DNA from 4 places in the Pokkaliibacter sp. MBI-7 genome. Region 2 is predicted to be linked to each of the others. Evidence: predicted binding sites of a transcription regulator. Region 2 holds the regulator's gene; each other region holds the start of a gene.
What was found. Region 2 encodes sigma-54, which starts transcription at its own class of promoters, with help from an activator protein. Its sites were predicted from a motif close to TGGCACNNNNNTTGCTNT; they were not measured.

Region 1 (5,477 bases), 1.9 Mb from region 2:
TGCATCGCGGCTGGCGCGCGCGGCCACCAGCGCGCCGGGAACCGGGCGGATGCGACCATCCAGTGCCAGTTCGCCGATACATTCCAGATGCTTTAACGGCTCCAGCGGGATCTGACCGGAAGCGGCGAGAATCCCCAATGCGATGGCCAGATCGTAGCGTCCGCCGGTTTTGGGCAGGTCCGCCGGGGCCAGATTGACGGTGATGCGCCCCAGAGGGAACTCCAGCTGACTGGTCTGGATGGCACTGCGTACCCGCTCCTTGCTTTCGCGTACGGCAGCTTCGGGCAAACCCACCATATTCAGCGCAGGTAAACCTGCAGAGATGTGCACTTCGACAGTGACGGAGGGGGCATCGACACCGAGCAGCGCCCGGCTGTTGACGACAGCAAGTGTCATAGATACGTCCTTGTTATGGGCTGCCAGCAATCCTGCGGCAGGTGCCTGAACCGATAGGCGGCAGGCGGTGTAGTGGCGTTTCAGCAGACAGCGCAGAGGCCGGGGCGCTCTGCGCTGCAGGAAGGGTTATTCGTCGGCCTGTGGATTGACCTTCACAAAGCCTTCACCTTCGTTGTCTTCTTCGGTGCTGCCGCTGTTGCCCTGCTCCAGCGCGGCCAGACGCACTTCCAGCGCCTCCAGACGGGCGCGGGTACGCTGCAGCACTTCTACCTGCACATCGAATTCTTCGCGGGTTACCAGATCCAGTTTGGCAAAGGTGCTCTGCAGGGTCTGACGCACCATCTTCTGAATTTCTTCATGAGGCAGCGGCAGGCTGGACAGGCCCTGACTGAGCTGCTGCTGCAGATTTTCAAAGAGTTTGGAGTTGATCATTGCGGGTTGTCCCCTGAGTTGGCGATTGGGCTTCACTATACCCCCAACGACTTGTCGATTTGAAGTCTGCTGCACACGGCCTGCCGATACAGGCAGGCGCCGCTGGCGGTGAGGGTGAGCCACGCTGGTGCATCGTTACGATTAGCGGTGCACAGAAAATGAGCAATTTTGGTGCGCGCACCAAAGTGGCGCGCTCAATCCTTCCTTTTTTGCTACCGAAAGTTCACAAAATATCTGTAACTATATGAATTAAATGAGTTTTTAAAAACTGGCACAGGGTCTGCTTAGAGGGGTAACCAAGGCACTGCCAGCACCTCAGGGTGCACGAATTCTAAGAGGGAGCATCTATGAAACTAGTTACGGCGGTAATCAAGCCATTCAAGTTGGACGATGTACGCGAAGCTCTGTCGGATATCGGCGTTCAGGGGATCACCGTGACGGAAGTCAAAGGCTTCGGTCGCCAGAAGGGTCACACCGAGCTGTATCGTGGCGCGGAGTACGTTGTTGACTTCCTGCCCAAGGTCAAGATCGAAGTCGCGGTGGCTGACACCCTGGTCGATCAGGTGATCGATGTGGTTTCCAAGGCTGCCCATACCGGCAAGATCGGTGACGGCAAGATTTTCGTATCTGACCTGGAACAGGTCATCCGTATCCGCACCGGCGAGACTGGTGAAGAAGCACTGTGATTGCTGCCGCGCACTGCTGTGAAGTGCGCAGGCCGACAAGTTGCCTGAGGAGGAGTTTCCTGTGGAAGAGCTTTTAAAAACAACGGCGGGTGATGTAACCCAGCTGAAGTATGCCCTAGATACGTTTTACTTTCTGGTGATGGGCGCCCTGGTCATGTGGATGGCCGCGGGCTTCGCCATGCTGGAAGCCGGTCTGGTGCGTGCCAAGAACACCACCGAGATCCTGACCAAGAACGTCGTACTCTACGCCATCGCCTGTACCATGTACCTGCTGTGTGGCTATCACCTGATGTACTCCAGCGATGCAGGCGGTTTCATCCCCAGCTTCGGCAGCCTGATCGGCGAAGAGCACACCGCTGAAGCGGTACTGGCTGGTGGTGACGATGCACCTTACTACTCACTGCGCGCGGACTTCTTCTTTCAGGTGGTCTTCGTCGCAACCGCCATGTCCATCGTCTCTGGTGCCGTGGCTGAGCGTATGAAACTGTGGGCTTTCCTGGCGTTCGCGGTAGTGATGACCGGTGTGATCTATCCCGTGGAAGGCTACTGGAAATGGGGCGGTGGTTTCCTGCAGGAAGCCGGCTTCCAGGATTTTGCAGGTTCTGGCGTCGTGCATCTGGCGGGCGCGTCTGCTGCGCTGGCCGGTGTGCTGTTGCTGGGTGCCCGTAAAGGTAAATACGGTGCCAATGGTCAGGTCAACGCTATCCCCGGTTCCAACCTGCCGCTGGCGACCCTGGGTACGCTGATCCTGTGGCTGGGCTGGTTCGGCTTCAACGGTGGCTCCGAGCTGAAAGTATCTGATGTGGGTGAAGCCAATGCCGTCGCCAACGTCTTTGTGAACACTAATGCTGCCGCTGCAGGCGGTGTGATTGCCGCGCTGATCGTAGCCCGTCTGTGGTTCAAGAAAGCGGATCTGACTATGGCGCTGAACGGTGCTCTGGCCGGTCTGGTGGCCATCACTGCTGAGCCTCTGGCACCTTCTGCTGTCGCTGCCACCCTGATCGGTGCAGTAGGTGGTGTGATCGTGGTGTTCTCCATCGTCACTCTGGACAAACTGAAAATCGACGATCCTGTCGGTGCCATCTCTGTTCACGGCGTGTGCGGTATCTGGGGTCTGCTGGCGGTGCCGCTGACCAACGGTGACGCCACCTTCGGTGCGCAGATTTTGGGTGCGGTCTGTATCTTCGCCTGGTGCTTCATTGCCAGCCTGGTGGTGTGGGCAATCCTCAAAGCCGTCATGGGTATCCGTGTCAGCGAAGAGGAAGAGTACGAAGGTGTGGACATCCACGAGTGTGGTATGGAAGCCTACCCTGAGTTCAAAACCAGCAAATAAGCCCCGTGTTCCTGTAACACTGTGCTGAACCATCGGCTCCTGCGGGAGCCGATGGCGTTTTTGTCACCCTCACCGCTGCGGGAGCAGACAGCGGTGGCGGTGAATTAAGGATAAACAAGCAGGTTGGCTTGGCCCTTGCTTTCATCACGGAGAAGGTGCCCACAACGTGAGGACATGGTCCTGTTGATGGCGCACGGTGCCGGCAGCGGGATAGCCTCACTGCCCTGTTCGGGTATACTAGGCGCCACTGCTTGCGGCTCAGCCGTTCTGTATAAGGGAGACTGTCATGAAACTTGTTACTGCTGTGATCAAACCCTTCAAGCTGGACGACGTGCGTGAAGCACTGTCTGACATTGGCATTCAAGGTATCACGGTAACGGAAGTAAAAGGCTTTGGACGTCAGAAAGGCCACACCGAGCTGTATCGCGGTGCTGAATACGTGGTTGATTTTCTGCCCAAGGTAAAAGTCGAAGTGGCAGTAGATGACACCGCGCTGGACAGCGTGATCGATGCCATCTCCAAGGCGGCCCATACCGGCAAGATCGGTGACGGCAAGATTTTTGTTACCCAGCTGGAACAGGTGATTCGTATCCGTACCGGCGAAGAAGGTTCGGACGCACTATAACGGTGCATCCCCAAGGCCATCGGACGGCTGTCATGGCAATCGCCCTGCCCGTCCGATGCTCCTCCGTACACACCGTGCCGGTCTGGTCGGTGCATTTTCCCCTGCTGTGAAGCGATTGCTTCAAAAGGTAACACCCCCGCTGCTGACGCTGGCTCGGTTCAGCATCTTTGTTATGCATTTCAACCGTAATCCTGTGCGGAATCACGTCATTGATGGTGTGAATATGGTTTATTTGCCTGCAAATCCATCAATCGCAGAAAACTTAACTGTTGTGGCCTGCTAATTGCTTTAGTCTTGTTCGATTAACAGGTTCAGGGTGCCTGCTTCTACGTCAGAGTCAGATTTGTACTGTATATCAGTGATTTATCTGCGTTGTTGGAGGCGGAAGCGGGGTGAAAGGCCTGCCATTATAAAAGTTGTCTAGCTTGAGGTTGCTTATGAAAAAACTGCTCGCGTCTTTGGGGCTGGTATTGGGTGTGGCTACCGTGTCACAGGCTGCCATGGCAGAAAGCGCTGTCGACAAAGTGGTCTCTGCAGGTGAACTGCGGGTGTGCTTTGAAGCCGGTTACATGCCGTTTGAGATGAAAAACAAGAACGGCGAATTCGTCGGTTTTGACATCGACATGGGCAAACTGATGGCCAAGTCCATGGGAGTGAAGTTCACTCCGGTCAACACGGCCTGGGACGGTATCATCCCTGCCCTGCTGACTGATAAGTGCGACATCATCATGGGCGGTATGACCATCACTGCTGAGCGTAACCTGAAAGTTAACTTTGCTGATCCTTACATCGTGGTGGGTCAGTCCATCCTGATGAAGCCTTCACTGGCTGGCAAAATCACCTCTTACAAAGATCTGAACGATCCCAAGTACACCGTAGTGACCAAACTGGGTACTACCGGTGATGCCGCAACCAAGAAATATATCGGTCAGTCCAACATCCGTTTGTTCGACACCGAAGCGGATGGCGCGCTGGAAGTGGTCAATGGCAAGGCTGATGCCTTCGTTTACGACCTGCCTTTCAACGCTATCTACGCTGCGCAGAATGCAGGCAAAGTGGTTCACCTGGACAAGCCCTTCACCTATGAGCCTCTGGGCTGGGCGATCCGCAAGAACGATCCTGACTTCCTGAACTTCCTCAACAACTTCCTGCGTCAGACCAAGGGTGATGGCACCTATGACCGTCTGTACCAGAAGTGGTTTGAAAGTGACGAATGGCTGAAAACTGTACAGTAAGTTGAATTCAGTCCTGTGATACCGAACACCGGTTTGCTAGCAAATCGGTGTTTGTTTTTTTGGAGTACCCTCAAACATGCGATCTGAAAACCGGGCGCTATGGCAAAGCGTGTATCTGGTGATAGTGGTAGCCTTCTGTGCTGTGGTCTACGCCTCCAGTAAACACATCAACTACAACTGGAACTGGCAGCGTGTCGTTCCCTACCTGATCAATACCGAGCCGCAATCGGTTCGTGCGCCCTTTGACGGTACCGCCAAAGTCAGTACTGACGACAAGACCCTCACACTGGTGCCCGATGCCGGTGGCGAGCCTGTGGTGGTGAAGAAGTTCAGTGCGATTTCAGTGAACGATGGTGATCTGATTTTTGAAGGTGACCAGGTGGCCACCATCAGCAACTGGCGCATCGGCCCTATCACCGAAGGCATGATCACCACTCTGGAGATCTCGCTGGCATCGCTGGTGTTTGCGGTGATCATCGGTCTGTTTATCGGCCTTGGCCGTATCTCCCGCAATCTGGCCATCCGTCAGCTGTGTATCACCTATATCGAGATCATCCGCGGCACGCCGCTGCTGGTGCAGATCTTCATTTTCTACTTCTTTATCGGCACCGTGCTGTCACTGGACCGCTTTACCGCCGGTGTGGCGTCGCTGGCGGTGTTCACCGCGGCGTATGTGGCGGAAATCGTCCGCTCCGGTATCCAGTCGATTCCACCCGGACAGATGGAAGCGGCCCGCTCGCTGGGCATGACCTATGTGCAGGCGATGGTCA
Region 2 (5,477 bases):
CCTTCTCTCACCCTGGTGGCAGCCTGGGCCGGCGTTTGTTACTACGCGCGCGGGATCTCATGCATGGAGATGAACAGTTACCTCAGGTGAGTCCCGACACCCTGCTGCGCGACTCGTTGCTGGAAATTACACGTAAGGGCCTTGGCCTCACTACGGTAACAGACGAAAGCGGCCAACTCTGTGGCATCTTCACCGACGGCGACTTGCGTCGGGCACTAGACCAACGCCTGGACCTGCATTCGCTGCCCATCAGCGATGTCATGACACGTGGCTGCAAGACCATCAATCCGGAACTGCTGGCCGCTGAGGCGCTCAACCTGATGGAACAATGGAGTATTACCGCCCTGGTAGTCGTAGAGCAAAACAAACCGGTCGGCATTCTGCACATGCACGACCTGATCAAAGCGGGAGTAGTGTGACATGGCTCAGGAAAGCACTCTGGACTCACTGCTACTGCAACGCGCACAGCGAATCACCATGCTGATCATGGATGTCGACGGCGTTCTGACCGACGGTCGCCTGTATTTTGCTGAAGAGGGCTACGAGTTAAAAGCGTTCAACTCCCTTGATGGTCACGGCATCAAGATGCTGCACAAGGTGGGTATCAAAACAGCAATCATTACTGGCAGGCGCTCTGCTCTGGTAGCAAAACGAGCAAAGGATCTCGGCATTCACTTTTTATTTCAGGGCAGAGAAGACAAGCTGGACGCACTGGAAGAGCTGCGTCAGGAACATCAGATCGACATGGAAAACATTGCCTACATTGGTGATGACTGGCCAGACCTGCCGGTACTACGTCGTGTCGGACTGGCAGTGACAGTACCCAATGCCGCCCCTGCGCTGCAGCCCCACACCCACTACTGTTGCCAGCGCAACGGCGGCGAAGGCGCTGTCAGGGAGCTATGCGAGCTGATACTGACAGCACAGCAGAAGCTGTCGGCCTGCTTGCAACCCTATCTGGACTGAGTAAGAAGCAGAAAATGGGGGTGGACACATGTCCCTGAAGAACCGAGTTATCCTGATTCTGGCCTTCGTACTTATTGGGATTGCACTGCTGCGCTATGATCTGCGTGAGCCAGATCAGCCAGTACTCAGTCTGGAGGTGCTTGATGGCGAGAAAGCAGACTCCTACGCCACTGGCATCACCACTGAGCGCTTTGATCAAAACGGACAGCTGGCATCAAGCGTATTCTCACCACGCGTCGACCATTTTCAGTCGAAGGGGGTGAGCTTGTTACAGATGCCTGATATCCGCACCTGGTCCCAAGACGGAGAGTGGCATACCACGGCCAGAAATGGTCGTTACTATGATGCCGACGAACATATTGAACTGGAAAACAATGTTGTAATTGATCGCCAGCCACCACAAAACCCAATAACCATGGCAACAGAATGGCTGCGCATTGATTCACACCTTGAGCAAGCGTCAACAGATAGACCGGTGGTCATTACAGCCCCGGATGGCATTGCAGAGGCTACAGGCATGACTGCCGACTGGGCCAGCAACCGAGTAACCCTTCTCTCTCAGGTAAGAGCCACCTATGAAACAGCTCGTTAGACTCGCATTCGGCGCAGCCATACTCTTTCCGACTCTGGCCATGGCACTCCCTGAAGACCGGGAAAAACCTGTACACATCGTCTCTGATCAGGCGGTATTGGACGATGCCAAAGGTACCGTCACCTACACAGGGAACGTCAAGCTGACTCAGGGAACCCTGGAAATCAATGCAGACAAGGTCGTGCTGTATGTCGTCAACAACGAGCTGACCAAGGCCTTTGCATACGGCAAACCTGCGCACTACCAGCAATTACCCAGCCCGGATCAGCCCCTGACCCATGCCTACGGCCTGACTCTGGAATATGACCTGACCGCAGAGACAGTGACTGCCATTGAACAGGCAAAGCTGACTCAGAATCAGGACACTTTTACCGGCGAACGTATCACTTACGACATTACCAAACGCACGGTAAATGCATTCAGTGCTCAGGGCAGCAGTGGCAAGCGTGTTGAGATGATCCTGCAACCAAAGAAAAAAGCGACCCCATGAGCACATTACATGCACAACACCTGGCCAAAGCCTACAAGAAACGTCAGGTGGTCAAGGATGTATCCGTGAAGGTCAGTCGCGGCGAAATTGTTGGGTTACTTGGCCCAAATGGCGCGGGCAAAACCACCTGTTTTTATATGATTGTTGGCCTCGTTGCTTCAGACAAAGGCCGTATCCTGCTGGATGAGCAGGATCTCACCACTCTTCCTGTTCACGGCCGTGCACGAGCGGGAATTGGCTATCTACCGCAAGAAGCATCGATTTTCCGCAAGCTCAGCGTGAAGGACAACATCCTGGCGATCCTCGAAACCCGAGCAGAGCTGAGCAAGGCAAGTCGTCTGGAGCTTATGGAATCCTTGCTAAAAGAGTTCCACATTACGCACATTCGCGATAGTCTGGGCATGAGTTTGTCTGGCGGCGAGCGACGTCGGGTGGAAATTGCCAGGGCATTAGCCATGGAACCTGACTTCATTTTGCTGGATGAACCTTTTGCAGGTGTTGACCCGATATCCGTCAGTGACATTCAACAGATCATTCGTCATTTGAAGTCACGGGGCATTGGAGTGCTGATCACCGACCATAACGTCAGGGAAACCCTGTCGATTTGTGATCATGCCTATATTGTTAGCGATGGGACCATTCTCGCAGAGGGAGATGCCGATGCTATTCTTCAACATGAACAAGTACGGCAGGTCTATCTGGGCGAAAACTTCCGCTTTTGAGCAGCCCGGCATGGCGGCAATAACACGCCATTTTCAAGCCTGATCCGATGAGTCAAGAAGTATCTTCGTAGCCAAATATGAAACCCTCATTACAGCTGAAAATCGGTCAGCAGCTGACCATGACCCCGCAGTTGCAACAGGCTATTCGTCTGCTGCAGCTTTCCACTCTCGACCTGCAGCAAGAAATCCAGGATGCGCTGGACGGTAATCCGCTGCTTGAGGTCGAAGAAGAATTCGAACCTGCTGTTGCTGAAGAGCGTTACGAAACGGCTCTGAAAAACGAAAGTGCCAGCAGCAATAATGACAGCGAGCAGGAGACTGACAGCCAGTGGTCAGAAGATATTCCTGAAGAGCTGGCTGTCGATAGCAACTGGGAAGACACCTACTCCACACTGCCCAGTTCTTCATACGATAGCGAAGATGGTTACGACTTTGAATCACGAGCCACTGCAGGTGAAAGCCTGCAGGCTCATCTAGAATGGCAGCTCAATCTGACCCCGATGAGCGAACGTGATCAGTTGATTGCTTATACCCTGATCGACAGCATCAACACCGAAGGCTATCTGACCAGCTCTTTGGAAGAGTTGATGGAAAGCCTCAACGAAAACGATGACGAAGACCCTGTAGAAGAAGATGAGCTACTGATGGTTTTACACCATCTGCAGCAATTTGATCCTCCCGGGGTTGCTGCTCGCGACCTAGCTGAATGTCTGACTATCCAGTTGCGACAGCTACCTGTCGAGACACAGTGGCGACAACAGGCTCTGGACATCATTGCGCAGCACCTGAATCTGCTTGGCACCCGAGACTATGCAACCCTGATGCGTCGCACCCGTCTGAGCGAAGAAGAGCTGGCCGCCGTCATTCATTTGATACAGACCCTTAATCCTCGCCCTGGCGCCAGCATTACCTCTGGCGATTCGGAATATGTGATCCCCGATGTGGTTGTCAGCAAGAAAGAAGGTCAATGGCTCATTGAACTGAATCAGGATGCCATGCCCAGGTTGCGTATCAACAATAGCTACGCCAGTCTGATCAAGCGCGCAGACTCAAGTAGCGACAACACCTATCTGAAGAATCAGCTGCAAGAAGCACGCTGGTTTATCAAAAGCCTGCAAAGTCGCAACGACACCCTGCTCAAAGTAGCCACCAAGATTGTTGAATTTCAACTCGACTTCTTTGAAGAGGGCGAAGAAGCAATGCGCCCGATGGTCCTGGCAGACATTGCTCAGGCAGTGGAGATGCACGAGTCCACTATTTCTCGTGTCACAACCCAGAAGTTCATGCACACTCCACGTGGGGTGTTTGAACTGAAGTACTTCTTCTCCAGCCACGTCGGTACATCCGACGGTGGGGAAGCCTCCTCGACAGCAATTCGCGCCATAATCAAAAAGCTGATTGCCGAGGAGCCTCCGAAAAAGCCATTGAGTGATGCCAAGCTGGCTACCCTTCTGGAAGATCAGGGTATCAATGTGGCTCGTCGTACTGTGGCTAAATATCGCGAAGCTATGGGTATTGCCCCATCGAATGAGCGTAAACGTTTGGTTTAAAAGCTAAATTTTTTGACGCAAAAAAAATTTGACGAAGCCTGCAAGCATACGGCTATATTGAGATGCAACCAGCAAACATTCACCGGCAACTCAGGAGAGTGCTATGCAAATAAATATCACAGGCCATCAGCTGGAACTCACCCCTGCTCTCACTGATTACGTTCACAGCAAGCTACAAAAGCTGGAACGTCACTTTGACAACATCACCAACGTTCAAGTCACTCTAAGCGTGGAAAAAACCCGCCAGATCGCCGAAGCCAATGTTCATCTGGCAGGTGGCGAGCTGTTTGCCACCCATGAAAATGGTGATATGTATGCTGCAATTGACGGCCTGGTAGACAAACTGGATCGCCAGCTACTGAAGCATAAAGAAAAGCAAAAAGAACGCAGTCACGGCGTTACGGTACGTTAATCCTCACCTATGCAACTAAACCAACTTTTAACCCAGGCATGCACCATTGAAGGTGCAGCCTGGAGTAGCAAGAAGCGCGTACTGGAACAGGCCAGTGAACTACTGGCCAGCCAGTTCGACCATCTGGATGTTGACGCTATCTACAACGGCCTTCTGAGTAGAGAGCGACTAGGCAGTACAGGCCTGGGTGGCGGGATTGCGATCCCTCACTGCCGCTTACAGGACTGCGACAAGGTCACTGGCGCATTGATACATCTCAAAGACCCTGTCGACTTCGATGCTCGTGATAATCAGCCTGTCGATCTGATTTTCGTCCTGCTTGCTCCCGAAGAAGCTCATGACTCTCATCTGCAGGCATTAGCACGCGTTGCCGGGTTGTTGCAGGATGAAAGCAACCTGCAGCGCCTACGCCGAGCTGGCAGTGCAGAGGCCTTATATCAGACAGCACTGGATATAGCTGCTCAGACATCATGAAACTTTTTATCATCAGTGGTCGGTCAGGATCAGGAAAAAGTACAGCACTCAACGCGCTGGAGGATCTTGGCTACTACTGCATTGATAACCTGCCCGTCGACCTGCTGAAAGCACTGGTCGAGCAGGCTCAGAAGTCTCCCAGCCCTGAGCGTCAGAATATGGCTGTCAGCATTGACGCTCGCAACCTTCCCGGTGGTCTGGGCGATCTTCCAGTGCTATTGCAAGACATCCGCAACATGGGTGTCCACTGTGAAGTGATTTATCTGGATGC
Region 3 (5,477 bases), 760 kb from region 2:
TGAATGGAACCCACCCCCATCTCATGGGCATTGAACAGGCTTTCCAGCTGTTCGCGGCTGTTGATCAGGCCTTTGGAGGTGATCACGCCATTGCTGTCGAGCAGCACCGCAAATGGCAGACGGGATACCCGATAGCCCAGACCCAGTTCGGTAGACAGTACGTAGGGGAAGTCGGTCAGGCCGGTATGGTTGATAAAGCGCTGGTGCTTGTCGGCTTCACCATCACTGGCGAGTACCACATCCAGCCAGTTGCCTTCGCTGTCACGCACGGAGCGCAGGATGGGCAGCAGTTTTTTGCATACAGGGCAGGTGGGGGAAAGGAAGAAAATCAGTTTGGCACGGTTGGCACCTTTGCCAATCAGCACCTTGCCGCCGGTCAGGCTGGGCAGATCGAAGGTGGGGCTGGTATCGCCGACCCGTGGGCCGGAGTCATTGACCAGTGCCCCCATGGGCGCAATCCGTTCAAACAGGATGCCGATCTGGCGGGCGAGGATGAAGAAGCCGATACCCAGGCCAATGACGGCGATAAACAGGAACGCAATCGCAAAATACAGTGCGGTCATGGGATTACCTCAGACTCGTTTTGAAGTTAGGGCGGCGTGAGTGGCATTGATCTGTTCCAGCAGGGCATAGAGCACCCACAGGCACACCCCGGCCAGTACCGCGACGGCGACATCGATACTGCCGCTGGCGTACGGCGTGATCGCCACAGGCAGCAGGGCCAGCAGCACCAGCACGGCGTTACGCAACAACAGGTTGCGATTGAGCAGTTGCGGTGTGCCGCCACAGCCGCACTCGATGCGGGTATGGCCGCGGCGCAGATTGAGCAGAATGGCCGCGCCATACAGACACAGCAGTGCTGCCGCCAGCAGCAGACCCAGACTGCGGCTGGCGCTGAACAGCAGCAGGGCTACGGTCAGCAGTTCCAGCGTGATCAGCAGGTAGGAGACCGGTTTCACCAGTGCTTCCGGCAGCAGATCGTAGTCAGCGACGAAGCCCTGAAACTCGAGCAGGTCGAAGGCCTTGTGCAGGGCGGCGCGCAGAAACAGCAGCAGGGTGAAGACCACGAAGCTCAGGCTGAACAGCTGTAGTACGTCACTCATGGCGTCACCAGCAGTGAAGTGGTCCAGCCTGCCTTGCTGTCGGAGGCAGCCTTGGTGAAGGTGAAATCTTTAGCGGAGCTCAGGGTGTACTCATCCGCGGTTTCCTCATCTTCGTTAGAGCCGAAGATTTTGGGTTCCTTGTCCTGGGTGACGGCAATGGCGACCAGATGCTCGGCAGCGGAGCGGCTGATCAGCTTGTGCTCTTTCAGGCTGTAGGCCCAGATTTCCTTGGAACCATCCTTGTGACTGCCTTCGTAGGCATCCGGATGCATGATCATGAACAGCACGTCATTGGCGCTGTTATAGGCACTGATGGCATAACCGCCGGGAGCCCAGTTGCCTTCCACACCTTTGCTGACTTCGATCTTCTCGGCCAGCTTGAAGGTGTCACTGCTGTCATCTACCAGATACAGGTTGCCGTTGAACGAGGTAAATACCAGCTTACCGGCGCTGGTACGCTGCGCGTGGATATATAGCGCATCGCTGTCGACATCGAAGAACTTGTCGGAGGTGGCGGTGCTGTACTGATCACCGGTGAGCGTGTAGGTGCGAGCCTGACCGGTGCCGCACAGGGTGCTGAAGGCATAGCCCGACAGGGAGGGATAGATGCCATAGCAACCGGGGGTGGGCACTTCGGTCAGCACCTTGCCTGCGCTCAGGTCGACTACCGTCACCGAGGTCGCGGGTGTGGCATTCTGCAGGTAGAGGTATTTTTCATCAGCACTGGCTTCGATCAGCCCCGTCATACCGATGGCCTTGGCGATCTTGTTGGGGACGATGATTTCCTGAATCGGGCTCAGGGTTTTGATATCGAAAACCTGCAGTACGCTTTCGATGGGGCCGTAGGTGTAGCGCTTCATATAGTCAGACAGGGCGTATGCCTTGCTGCCGTCTTTGGAAATGATGAATTGCGAGGTCAACCCCAGCGACATCAGACCCTTGTACGCCATGTCAGCCTGACCATAGACGTGAATCTTGCTGGCACCGTCCCAGCTGGCTTCGTTGACCAGCACGTTGGGGCCGGGTGAGATGGCCTTCTCCACCGACATGACTTCCGGCTTGAACGGCTCGGTATTGGCGAAGGTGGAAGCGTGGACGGTTAATAGTGAGGCAAGAGATAAAGCACTCGCGAGGAAACGTGTTCTTTTCATATCCGGTGGCTCTCATTCGTTGCTCTGCCAGCGGTTAAAGCACGCGGTGTGCCATCTGCTAAAAGGTGTTTTTATTTTTATAATCATGAATGTCGTTAAATGATTGAAATGGTACGAGTTCCTTCCTTGAATAAGGCCGGAAAAATAATGATGCCGGCCTGATGTCAAGGTTTTGTAAGGTTCTGAGGGGATTCGTCTTTGGTGCACAGAAGCTGCGGTCTGCGTATTCAGTGCACGTTTATGGTGATGAATATGGATGCTTGGTGAACGAAATGGTGAGGTGCTAATCAGGGTTCTTTAATCAGTAATAATGCTCGTTATTTTTTTGGTGTTGGTTATTCATGCATTACTGACTTTTCTTATATGAAACAGGCTATTGATAGATGCAGCGTTTGATCTGGTGTGCGGGAAGTTTTTAATCACCACTGTCTATAAATAACGGTGCGCGGGGGCGTGGTCGCACTGCTCAGTGGCAGTAGATGCCTTCCTTGTCGCTGTCTAATGGCGGCTGTGGCCAGAGATACGCCACTTGCCGTATCAGTGGCTATTGGCCTGAGTGGCAAAGTGGCACTTAAAATAAGTATGAAATGTGCAAAAAAGCTACGCTGCATGACAGCGCAGACAGAATGTTTACCTACCAACTATTTGCTGGTCAGCATATATCGTCGTGAACTGTGGCAAAACAGGCGTTAATGTCGCCTGATCTGGCCTGATGTTGAGACTGTCAATTTCGGCTTTTTATTACGATTTTTTCGATATATCGGTTGTATCTGCTGCAAAGTGCGACGGTCAGCCGGCGGACGGCAGCTCCTTAATTCCTCCTTGATATGCCATCTCCGTGTGGGATTCAGACGCGATCTGTACGATTTACAGATCTACACATTTCGATTTTGTAAATGAAATTTATTCTTATTAGCATTCGTTTCCCGTTCGTACATGACTCCGCATCTCTGTGCGGCAGATAGCTTGCTGATGCCTAACAGGCTGTTGAAAATCTATCTGCGTTGCCGAATACCGCGTCAAAAACAGGCTCAAAATGCTCATTTAGTCCACTAAACTCCGCTTTTTCGCCTGTTTTTTCCTTGTCTCGGCTGCCTCGATAACGTTTTTCAACAGCCTGCTAAGGCCTGTCAACGTTCTGCCTGGAGATCAGGCCCATCCCGCAGGGGAAGAGGCCGGGAGGGCTCTCTTGTTTACCCGTTCGACAGGAACCGACGATGTCTAATCACTTCAAGGCACTGGCCCCATCTGCCTCCACTGTGACTTCTCGTGGGGCTGCATTGCGCATCCAGCCTCTGTATGCCGCTGTACTTGCTGCCGGTATGGGTGCCGCCAGCCTGGTCCATGCGGATGACGCGCTGCAGCTCAATACCCTGAGTATCGAAGGCAATGTGCCGGAAGAAACCGTCTCGCCCGATGCCTCCGCAGGCACGCAGATCATCACTGCAGAACAGCTGAAGTCGCAGCCGAAGACCGATCTCAAGGAAATGCTGGCGACCCTGCCCGGGGTGACGGTGCAGCACAGCGGCAATAATTCGGAAATCAACATCCGTGGCATGGGCAGCGAGTACGCCCTGATTCTGGTGGATGGCAAGCGCGTCAGCTCGCGCGAAACGGTGCGTTACGAGCGTGATGGCGGACGCGATACCAACGGTGACCTGAGCTGGATCCCCACCGAAGCCATCGACCACATCGAAGTGATCAGTGGCCCGGCGGCGGCCCGTTATGGTTCCGGAGCCATGGGCGGGGTAATCAATATCATCACCAAGAAGAGCTATGCCAAGCCGCGCACTTCCGTCACCGTCACGACGGAGTTTCCCGAGAACAGCAAGCAGGGTGCCAGCAAGCGCATGGAGTTCAACAGCGCGGGCGGTATCAATGAGGCCTTGTCGTACCGGGTGTTTGGCAGCCTCAGCAAGACCGATGCTGACGAGGCCGACATTCACGACGACGGCACACTGGGCAGTGATGGCTCGCGTGACCGTAATATCGATGCGCTGCTGAGCTGGAAGGCCAATGAGCAGAATACCCTTGAGCTGGAAGGCATCTATGGCCGTGAGGAAACCCTCTACGCCGGTGACAGCGACTACGTTGCTAACGGCGATGTGCGAGCGGTGATGCGCCGCAAAGGCCTGAACCTGACTCACCGCGGTCACTACGGCGAGCTGGAATCCCGCGTCACGCTGGCCTATGACCAGACCCGCAATATCCGCCTGACCGAAGGTCTGGCCGGTGGTGGCGAAGGGGTGATCAACTCCGACGAATTTGGCCCTACAGTCAAACTGACCAGTGTGGGTCTGGACGGCGAAGCCAAATTCCCCCTGCAGGCCGGTGTGCCTCATGAGATCACGGTCGGTGGTGAAGTGAAGCAGCAGAAGCTGTATGACGCGACCAACTCGACTTACGCCGAAGATGGCTATGACCCCGAGTTCAAACTGAATACCAACGCCCAGTTTGTCGAGGATGCCCTGCATCTGACCGATGATCTGGTATTCACCGTGGGTCTGCGTCGTGATGATTCCGACCAGTTTGGCGACAACTACAGCCCCAGCGGCTATCTGGTCTATCACCTCGATTCACGCTGGTCGGTCAAGGGCGGTGTGGCCCGTGCCTACAAGGCTCCCAACCTGTATCAGATCAACCCCAACTACCTGCTGCTGAGCCGCGGTAACGGCTGTTATGGCAATGGCATGTGCTACCTGCGTGGTAACAGCGACCTCAAGCCGGAAACCAGTACCAATACCGAACTGGGCTTCCAGTTTGATGATGAGAAACTGCGCTTTGGCCTGACCTACTTCCACAACGACTTCAAGAACAAGATTGCCAGTGGCCGTACGTCTGACGGCAGCTACAACGGTTATACCGTGCTGCAGTGGACCAATATTGACAATGCCATCGTGCAGGGGGTGGAAGGCTCCTTCAATTACCGTATCAATGACGTGCTGAACTGGACCAACAGCTATACCCACATCATCGAAGCGAAAAACGAAGACACCGGTGCCACCCTGAGCCAGACGCCAAAAGACAGCCTCACCTCGTCGCTGGACTGGCAGACCACCAACAATCTCAACATGATTCTGGCGGTGAACTTTGTCGGCAAACAGCAGCTGGATGAACTGGATATCAAGAACTCCAGCTCTGCCGATGATCTGGCCATTGCCACCTATAAGCTGGGCGGTTATGCCACCTGGGATATTTCGGCTAACTACAAGATCAACGACGA
Region 4 (5,477 bases), 2.1 Mb from region 2:
TCTGGCGGCCTCCGACGTACGCTATCTGTATCGCGCCCTGACCGAATTCTATAAGGACCGCAGCAGCATCGGCATTGATCACTACTCTGCCAACTGTCTGCGCCGGGTCTGGAAGGCGGAGCGTTTCTCCTGGTGGATGTCATCACTGCTGCACACCTTCCCGCAGCACGATGCCTTCGACCGTCGCATCCAGCAGGCCGAACTGGATCTGGTGTTCAGCTCCGAATCTGCCCGCCGCTCGCTGGCAGAGAACTATGTCGGTCTGCCCTTCGAGGACTGAGCCTCTGCCATCGGCAGCCACCGCGTTTTGCACCTTTTTCACACCTTGGCCGGAGCAAACTCCGGCCTCTTTTTTACTGCTGACAGCCCGCTGCCTGCGTCTGTTCAACAGTCAGAAACAGGTGCATGACCTCTCTCTGTACTTCAGGCCTGCGCCTTGACCGCTGTCACATCCTTCTTGCTGCGGGCAGAGCGATGCTGGTCCATATCCTCCACCTTGCGCTGCTTCTCATAGAGGAAACTCAGCACCTGATGGCGGTAGTGGTTGTAGCGCGGGTCATCCGCCAGGGCGATGCGATTACGTGGCCGCTCCAGCTCTACCTGCAGAATCTCACCGACGGTCGCTGCCGGACCATTGGTCATCATGACAATCCGGTCAGACAGCAGTACCGCCTCGTCCACATCGTGGGTAATCATGATCACGGTGTTGTTGAGATCCTTCTGAATCTCCATCAGCGAGTCCTGCAGATGGGCACGGGTCAGGGCATCCAGCGCGCCAAACGGTTCATCCATCAGCAGTACCTTGGGCTCCATCGCCAGTGCCCGGGCAATCCCAACACGCTGCTTCATGCCACCAGAGATTTCATCCGGGCGCTTATGCATGGCGTGAGTCATGTGCACCAGCTCAAGGTTGTGCTCAATCCAGTCCTTCATTTCTGCCTTGCTTTTGCGCCCCTTGAAGACCTGGCGCACCGCCAGCTCGACATTTTGAAACGCGGTCAGCCACGGCAGCAGTGAGTGGTTCTGGAAGACCACGGCGCGCTCCGGCCCCGGCTCATTGACTTCCCGTCCGTCCAGCACTACCCCGCCGGTGGTCGCCTGATGCAACCCGGCGACGATGTTGAGTACGGTGGACTTGCCACAGCCGGAATGGCCGATCAGCGAGACAAACTCTCCCTGAGCAATTTTCAGATTGACGTTGTCCAGTGCCTTAAAAGTGCCCCTGGCGGTGGGGAACTCGATGGAGACGCCGGTCAGTTCAAGATGTGCAGCCATGATGTTGCCTCCCTCAGCGAGTAATGGCGTTTTTGTCCCAGGAAACCGCGCGCTGGATCAGCAGCATGACGCGGTCGAGCATAAAGCCGATCAGGCCGATCACCAGCACCGCCACCATGATGCGCCCGAGCGAGTCGGAACTGCCGTTCTGGAACTCATCCCAGACGAACTTGCCGAGGCCAGGGTTCTGCGCCAGCATTTCGGCGGCAATCAGCACCATCCAGGCAATCCCCAGTGACAGGCGCAGCCCGGTGAAGATCATCGGTACTGATGAGGGCAGCACGATCTTGCAGACATGGGTCAGCCAGCCCAGCCGCAGCACCTTACTGACGTTCTGCAGATCACTGCTGATGCTCGATACGCCCACCGCGGTGTTGATCAGTGTCGGCCACAGGCAGCACAGCGACACGGTAAACAGGGAGGTCAGGAAGGACTTGGCGAACAGCGGGTCTGCCGAGGTATACACCGCACTGACCACCATGGTGACCAGCGGCAACCAGGCCAGCGGCGACACCGGTTTGAACAGCTGGATCAGCGGATTGAGTGCGGCATACAGCGATGCATTGAGGCCAATGCAGATGCCCAGCGGAATGGCGATCAGCGCTGCAATGATAAAGCCCGACAGCACCGTCACCAGACTGGTGCCGATCTGATCAAAGAACGTCGGCTTGCCGGTGTACTCGCGTATCTTCACTTCCGCCTGTGGGTCCTGGGCCAGTTTTTCCGCATTGCGCTTTTCCTGACGGGCATAGAAATCCGCTTCCTTGTCCCGCTCACGCTGATGTTCCGCCAGCAGTGACTGAGCCTGGGTGTATACCTGTGCAGGCCCGGGAAACTTGCCCAGCGAGGTATCGATATGCTGGGCGCCGGTCTGCCAGATGAACAGAAACACCACCAGCCCCAGTAGCGGCATGCCCAGCGCCTGAGTCAGACGCTTCAGCCAGCTGTTCACGGAGCCGCGGGCACGGCTGTTGAAGAGTGTAGAGACGCTGTTCATGAGATAACCCTCCTGACCGTGCCCCGCCGGGAGCACGGCCTGCTGCAGATCAGATCTTGTCGTCGCCTTTCAGGCCGATCTTGAACTTGTTGAGATAGTCGTTGGGTTTGTGGCCATCGTAGGTCACGCCGTCGATAAACTGGGTCTGTGGCGCCTTGAAGCCGTCTTCCTTGCTGAAGTCAGGGAAATCGGAAGCCTGCATCAGCCCCTGGTCGATCAGCTCTTTGGCGGCGATAGCGTAGATATCCGGGCGGTAGACCTTTTTCGCGGTGTCCATGTACCAGCTGTCAGGCTTGGCCTCGGGGATCTGTCCCCAGCGGCGCATCTGCGTCAGATACCAGATGGCATCGGAGTAGTAGGGATAGGTAGCGTTATGGCGGAAGAACACGTTGAAGTCGGGAATCTCACGCTTGTCGCCCTTTTCGTACTCGAAGGTACCGGTCATGGAGTTGGCGATGACATTGCGGTCAGCGCCGACGTACTCAGGGCGGGACAGCATATCCACCGCTTCATTGCGGTTGGCGTTGTTGTTCTCATCCAGCCATTTGGCCGCCCGGATCAGGGCCTTGATGACATGGATGTGGGTGTTGGGGTACTTCTCCGCCCAGTCGCTGGAGACACCGAAGACTTTCTCCGGGTTGTTCTGCCAGATTTCATAGTCAGTGATGACGGGGACGCCGATCCCCTTGAACACCGCCTGCTGGTTCCATGGCTCACCGACGCAGTAGCCATAAATGGTGCCCGCTTCCAGCGTGGCAGGCATCTGCGGCGGCGGAGTGACAGACAGCAGCGCATCCGCATTGATCTGGCCACTGCTGTCGCCTTTCAGCGGCGCATAGTAACCGGGGTTGATCCCCCCCGCGGCGAGCCAGTAGCGCAGCTCGTAGTTATGGGTCGAAACCGGGAACACCATGCCCATGTTGAAGGGTTTGCCTTCGGCGCGGTACTTGTCGATGACCGGTTTGAGGGCATCGGCCTTGATCGGGTGGACCGGCTTGCCATCAGCACCGACGGGAATGTTGGCTTTCATCTGCTGCCAGATATCGTTGGCAACGGTGATGCCGTTGCCGTTCAGGTCCATGCTGAACGCTGTGATGATATGCGCCTGGGTACCAAAACCGATGGTCGCCCCCAGCGGCTGCCCGGCCAGCATGTGGGCACCGTCCAGCTCGCCATCGATGACCCGGTCAAGCAGCACTTTCCAGTTGGCCTGCGCTTCCAGCGTGACATACAGGCCTTCGTCCTCGAAGTAGCCTTTTTCATAGGCAACTGCCAGCGGTGCCATGTCGGTCAGCTTGATGAAACCGAACTTCAGCTCCTCCTTTTCCGGTGCGCCCACTTCGGCCTGCACCAGTGCACTGAAAGAGAAAGAGGCGATGGCCACCGCCAGCAGGGCTTTGTTACACAAGGAACGTCTGGTCAGCATTTTTGCTCCCTCGGAAATAAAAAAAGGCGCCGCTCCCTTCGAAATCTTTCCGAAGTGGAACGGCGCCTTTACCGTGCTCTCAGATTGTCGAAACGCTGCCGTGCAGACGTTTCGGGTTCTTCACTTTGCTCTGCCGACGATCACTGTCAGCTCAGTCTGTGATGAACCCTAAAGCACTTCCCATGCCATAAATAATAAAACCCCATTTAACATAGGGTTAGCCCTGACCAGCAGACATACGCCCGCGTACGGCGCACCAACCCGGTACGTCGCCCCCCTTCAGTGCCTGTTTTTTGCACATGTACCATGACGGCAGCGAGCACGACCGCTACACTGCCGATTGCTCCCACCCGCCGTCACAGGACTGCCCATGCTCCCTGCCAATCTCAATCTGTTGCGCACGCTGGCCGTACTGCTGGAAGAACAGCATGTCACCCGCGCGGCAGAGCGGCTCTGCCTGACCCAGTCGGCCGTCAGCCGCCAGCTGCTGCAGTTGCGTCAGGCGCTTGCAGACCCGTTGCTGGTACGTGATGGCAACCGCCTGCTACCGACACCCCGTGCTCTGGCTGTACAGGCACAACTGCGTCCGTTGCTGCAGCAGTGCGATGCGCTGTTCAGTCCCCAGCAGTTTGATCCGCAGCTGTGGCAGGGCCACGTCCGAATGGCGTCATCAGACTATGCTGCCCATTACATCCTGCCCGATATTGTCAGCACGCTGGCCGGTGCGGCACCGCAGCTGCAACTGACTTATCAGCTGTGGTTACCCCAGCAGCTGTCACAACTGGCCGACCTGCCACTGGAGCTGGTGGCGACCATGCTGGAGGCCATTCCGCCGGGGCTAGAAGGGCTGGCACTGGGGGAAGACGGGCCGGTGTGTGTGATGCGGCAGGATCACCCACTGGCGCAGCAACAGCGGTTGACGGTCGATGATCTGCTGGCCTGTGAGCATCTGTCCCTGAGTGGGGGTGGCGACAAGGACAGCTTTGTCGATCTGGCTCTGGCAGAGCTGGGCCGGCCACGCCGTATCCGGCTGCATGTTCCCTTCTTCACCTCGGCACTGCGTATCATCAGCCGCAGTGAGCTGTTGCTGATCATCCCTGAGCACATCGCCCGCAATATGCAGGCAGACTATGCCATTACCTATCGCCCATTCGATCTGCCCTGCCCCACCCATCGCTACTGGCTACTGTGGCACCCCAAGTACCACGATGATGTCAGCCATACCTGGCTGCGTAAGGTGGTATTCCAGTGTTTTGAAGCCTCGCTGTACTCGATGGCGTCAAAGTCCATAGCACACAAAGTCAGTCATGATTCCTGATCATCAGCTGTATTCCGAATTATGATTTCACCTTATCAGCCAGGTCTCGTAGGCTAACCGGCTCATACCCCTGGAACATGCTCACGATCTCGCGTGAACACGTTCTTACCTGTGAGGAACATGATGAGCTGGAGTACCTGGAGCGGTTTGCTGCTGATTTGCTTGCTGGGTGCCATGTCACCCGGCCCGAGTCTCGCGATGGTGACCCGACATGCACTGGCAGGCGGTAAGCGGAATGGTTTTGCCATTGCCTGGGCTCACGCCGCCGGGGTCGGTATGTATGCACTGTTGACGATGTTTGGGCTGGCCGTGCTGCTGCATCAGTCGCCCCGTCTGTTCACGGTGCTGACCTTGCTGGGCGCAGCCTATCTGGCCTATCTCGGAGTCCGTGCGCTGACATCACAGGGCGGCATTGCCCAGACGCTGGAAGCCGGCAATAGGGTGAGCGCAGCGCAGGCCGC

Region 1: glnK (P-II family nitrogen regulator) is a predicted target of sigma-54. The motif match lies at 2,972-2,989, and genes of this name have one in related genera.
Region 3: QCD60_RS07180 (amine dehydrogenase large subunit) is a predicted target of sigma-54. The motif match lies at 2,291-2,308, and genes of this name have one in related genera.
Region 4: QCD60_RS13350 (CmpA/NrtA family ABC transporter substrate-binding protein) is a predicted target of sigma-54. The motif match lies at 3,869-3,886, and genes of this name have one in related genera.

What each region holds. Positions count from the first base shown of each region.
Region 1 is NZ_JARVTG010000001.1:2,696,058-2,701,534, forward strand. Features, by position in the region: gene QCD60_RS12035 (YifB family Mg chelatase-like AAA ATPase) at 1-396, opposite strand, end outside; gene QCD60_RS12040 (accessory factor UbiK family protein) at 523-828, opposite strand; gene glnK (P-II family nitrogen regulator) at 1,176-1,514, shown strand; gene QCD60_RS12050 (ammonium transporter) at 1,576-2,847, shown strand; gene glnK (P-II family nitrogen regulator) at 3,134-3,472, shown strand; gene QCD60_RS12060 (transporter substrate-binding domain-containing protein) at 3,910-4,707, shown strand; gene QCD60_RS12065 (amino acid ABC transporter permease) at 4,784-5,477, shown strand, end outside.
Region 2 is NZ_JARVTG010000001.1:835,464-840,940, forward strand. Features, by position in the region: gene QCD60_RS03715 (KpsF/GutQ family sugar-phosphate isomerase) at 1-419, shown strand, start outside; gene kdsC (3-deoxy-manno-octulosonate-8-phosphatase KdsC) at 439-966, shown strand; gene lptC (LPS export ABC transporter periplasmic protein LptC) at 995-1,558, shown strand; gene lptA (lipopolysaccharide transport periplasmic protein LptA) at 1,542-2,048, shown strand; gene lptB (LPS export ABC transporter ATP-binding protein) at 2,045-2,770, shown strand; gene QCD60_RS03740 (RNA polymerase factor sigma-54) at 2,848-4,320, shown strand; gene raiA (ribosome-associated translation inhibitor RaiA) at 4,424-4,732, shown strand; gene ptsN (PTS IIA-like nitrogen regulatory protein PtsN) at 4,742-5,206, shown strand; gene rapZ (RNase adapter RapZ) at 5,203-5,477, shown strand, end outside.
Region 3 is NZ_JARVTG010000001.1:1,595,599-1,601,075, reverse strand. Features, by position in the region: gene mauD (methylamine dehydrogenase accessory protein MauD) at 1-563, opposite strand, end outside; gene QCD60_RS07185 (MauE/DoxX family redox-associated membrane protein) at 573-1,103, opposite strand; gene QCD60_RS07180 (amine dehydrogenase large subunit) at 1,100-2,254, opposite strand; gene QCD60_RS07175 (FepA family TonB-dependent siderophore receptor) at 3,472-5,477, shown strand, end outside.
Region 4 is NZ_JARVTG010000001.1:2,972,916-2,978,392, reverse strand. Features, by position in the region: gene pobA (4-hydroxybenzoate 3-monooxygenase) at 1-280, shown strand, start outside; gene QCD60_RS13360 (ABC transporter ATP-binding protein) at 424-1,275, opposite strand; gene QCD60_RS13355 (ABC transporter permease) at 1,289-2,272, opposite strand; gene QCD60_RS13350 (CmpA/NrtA family ABC transporter substrate-binding protein) at 2,322-3,698, opposite strand; gene QCD60_RS13345 (LysR family transcriptional regulator) at 4,069-5,016, shown strand; gene QCD60_RS13340 (LysE family translocator) at 5,137-5,477, shown strand, end outside.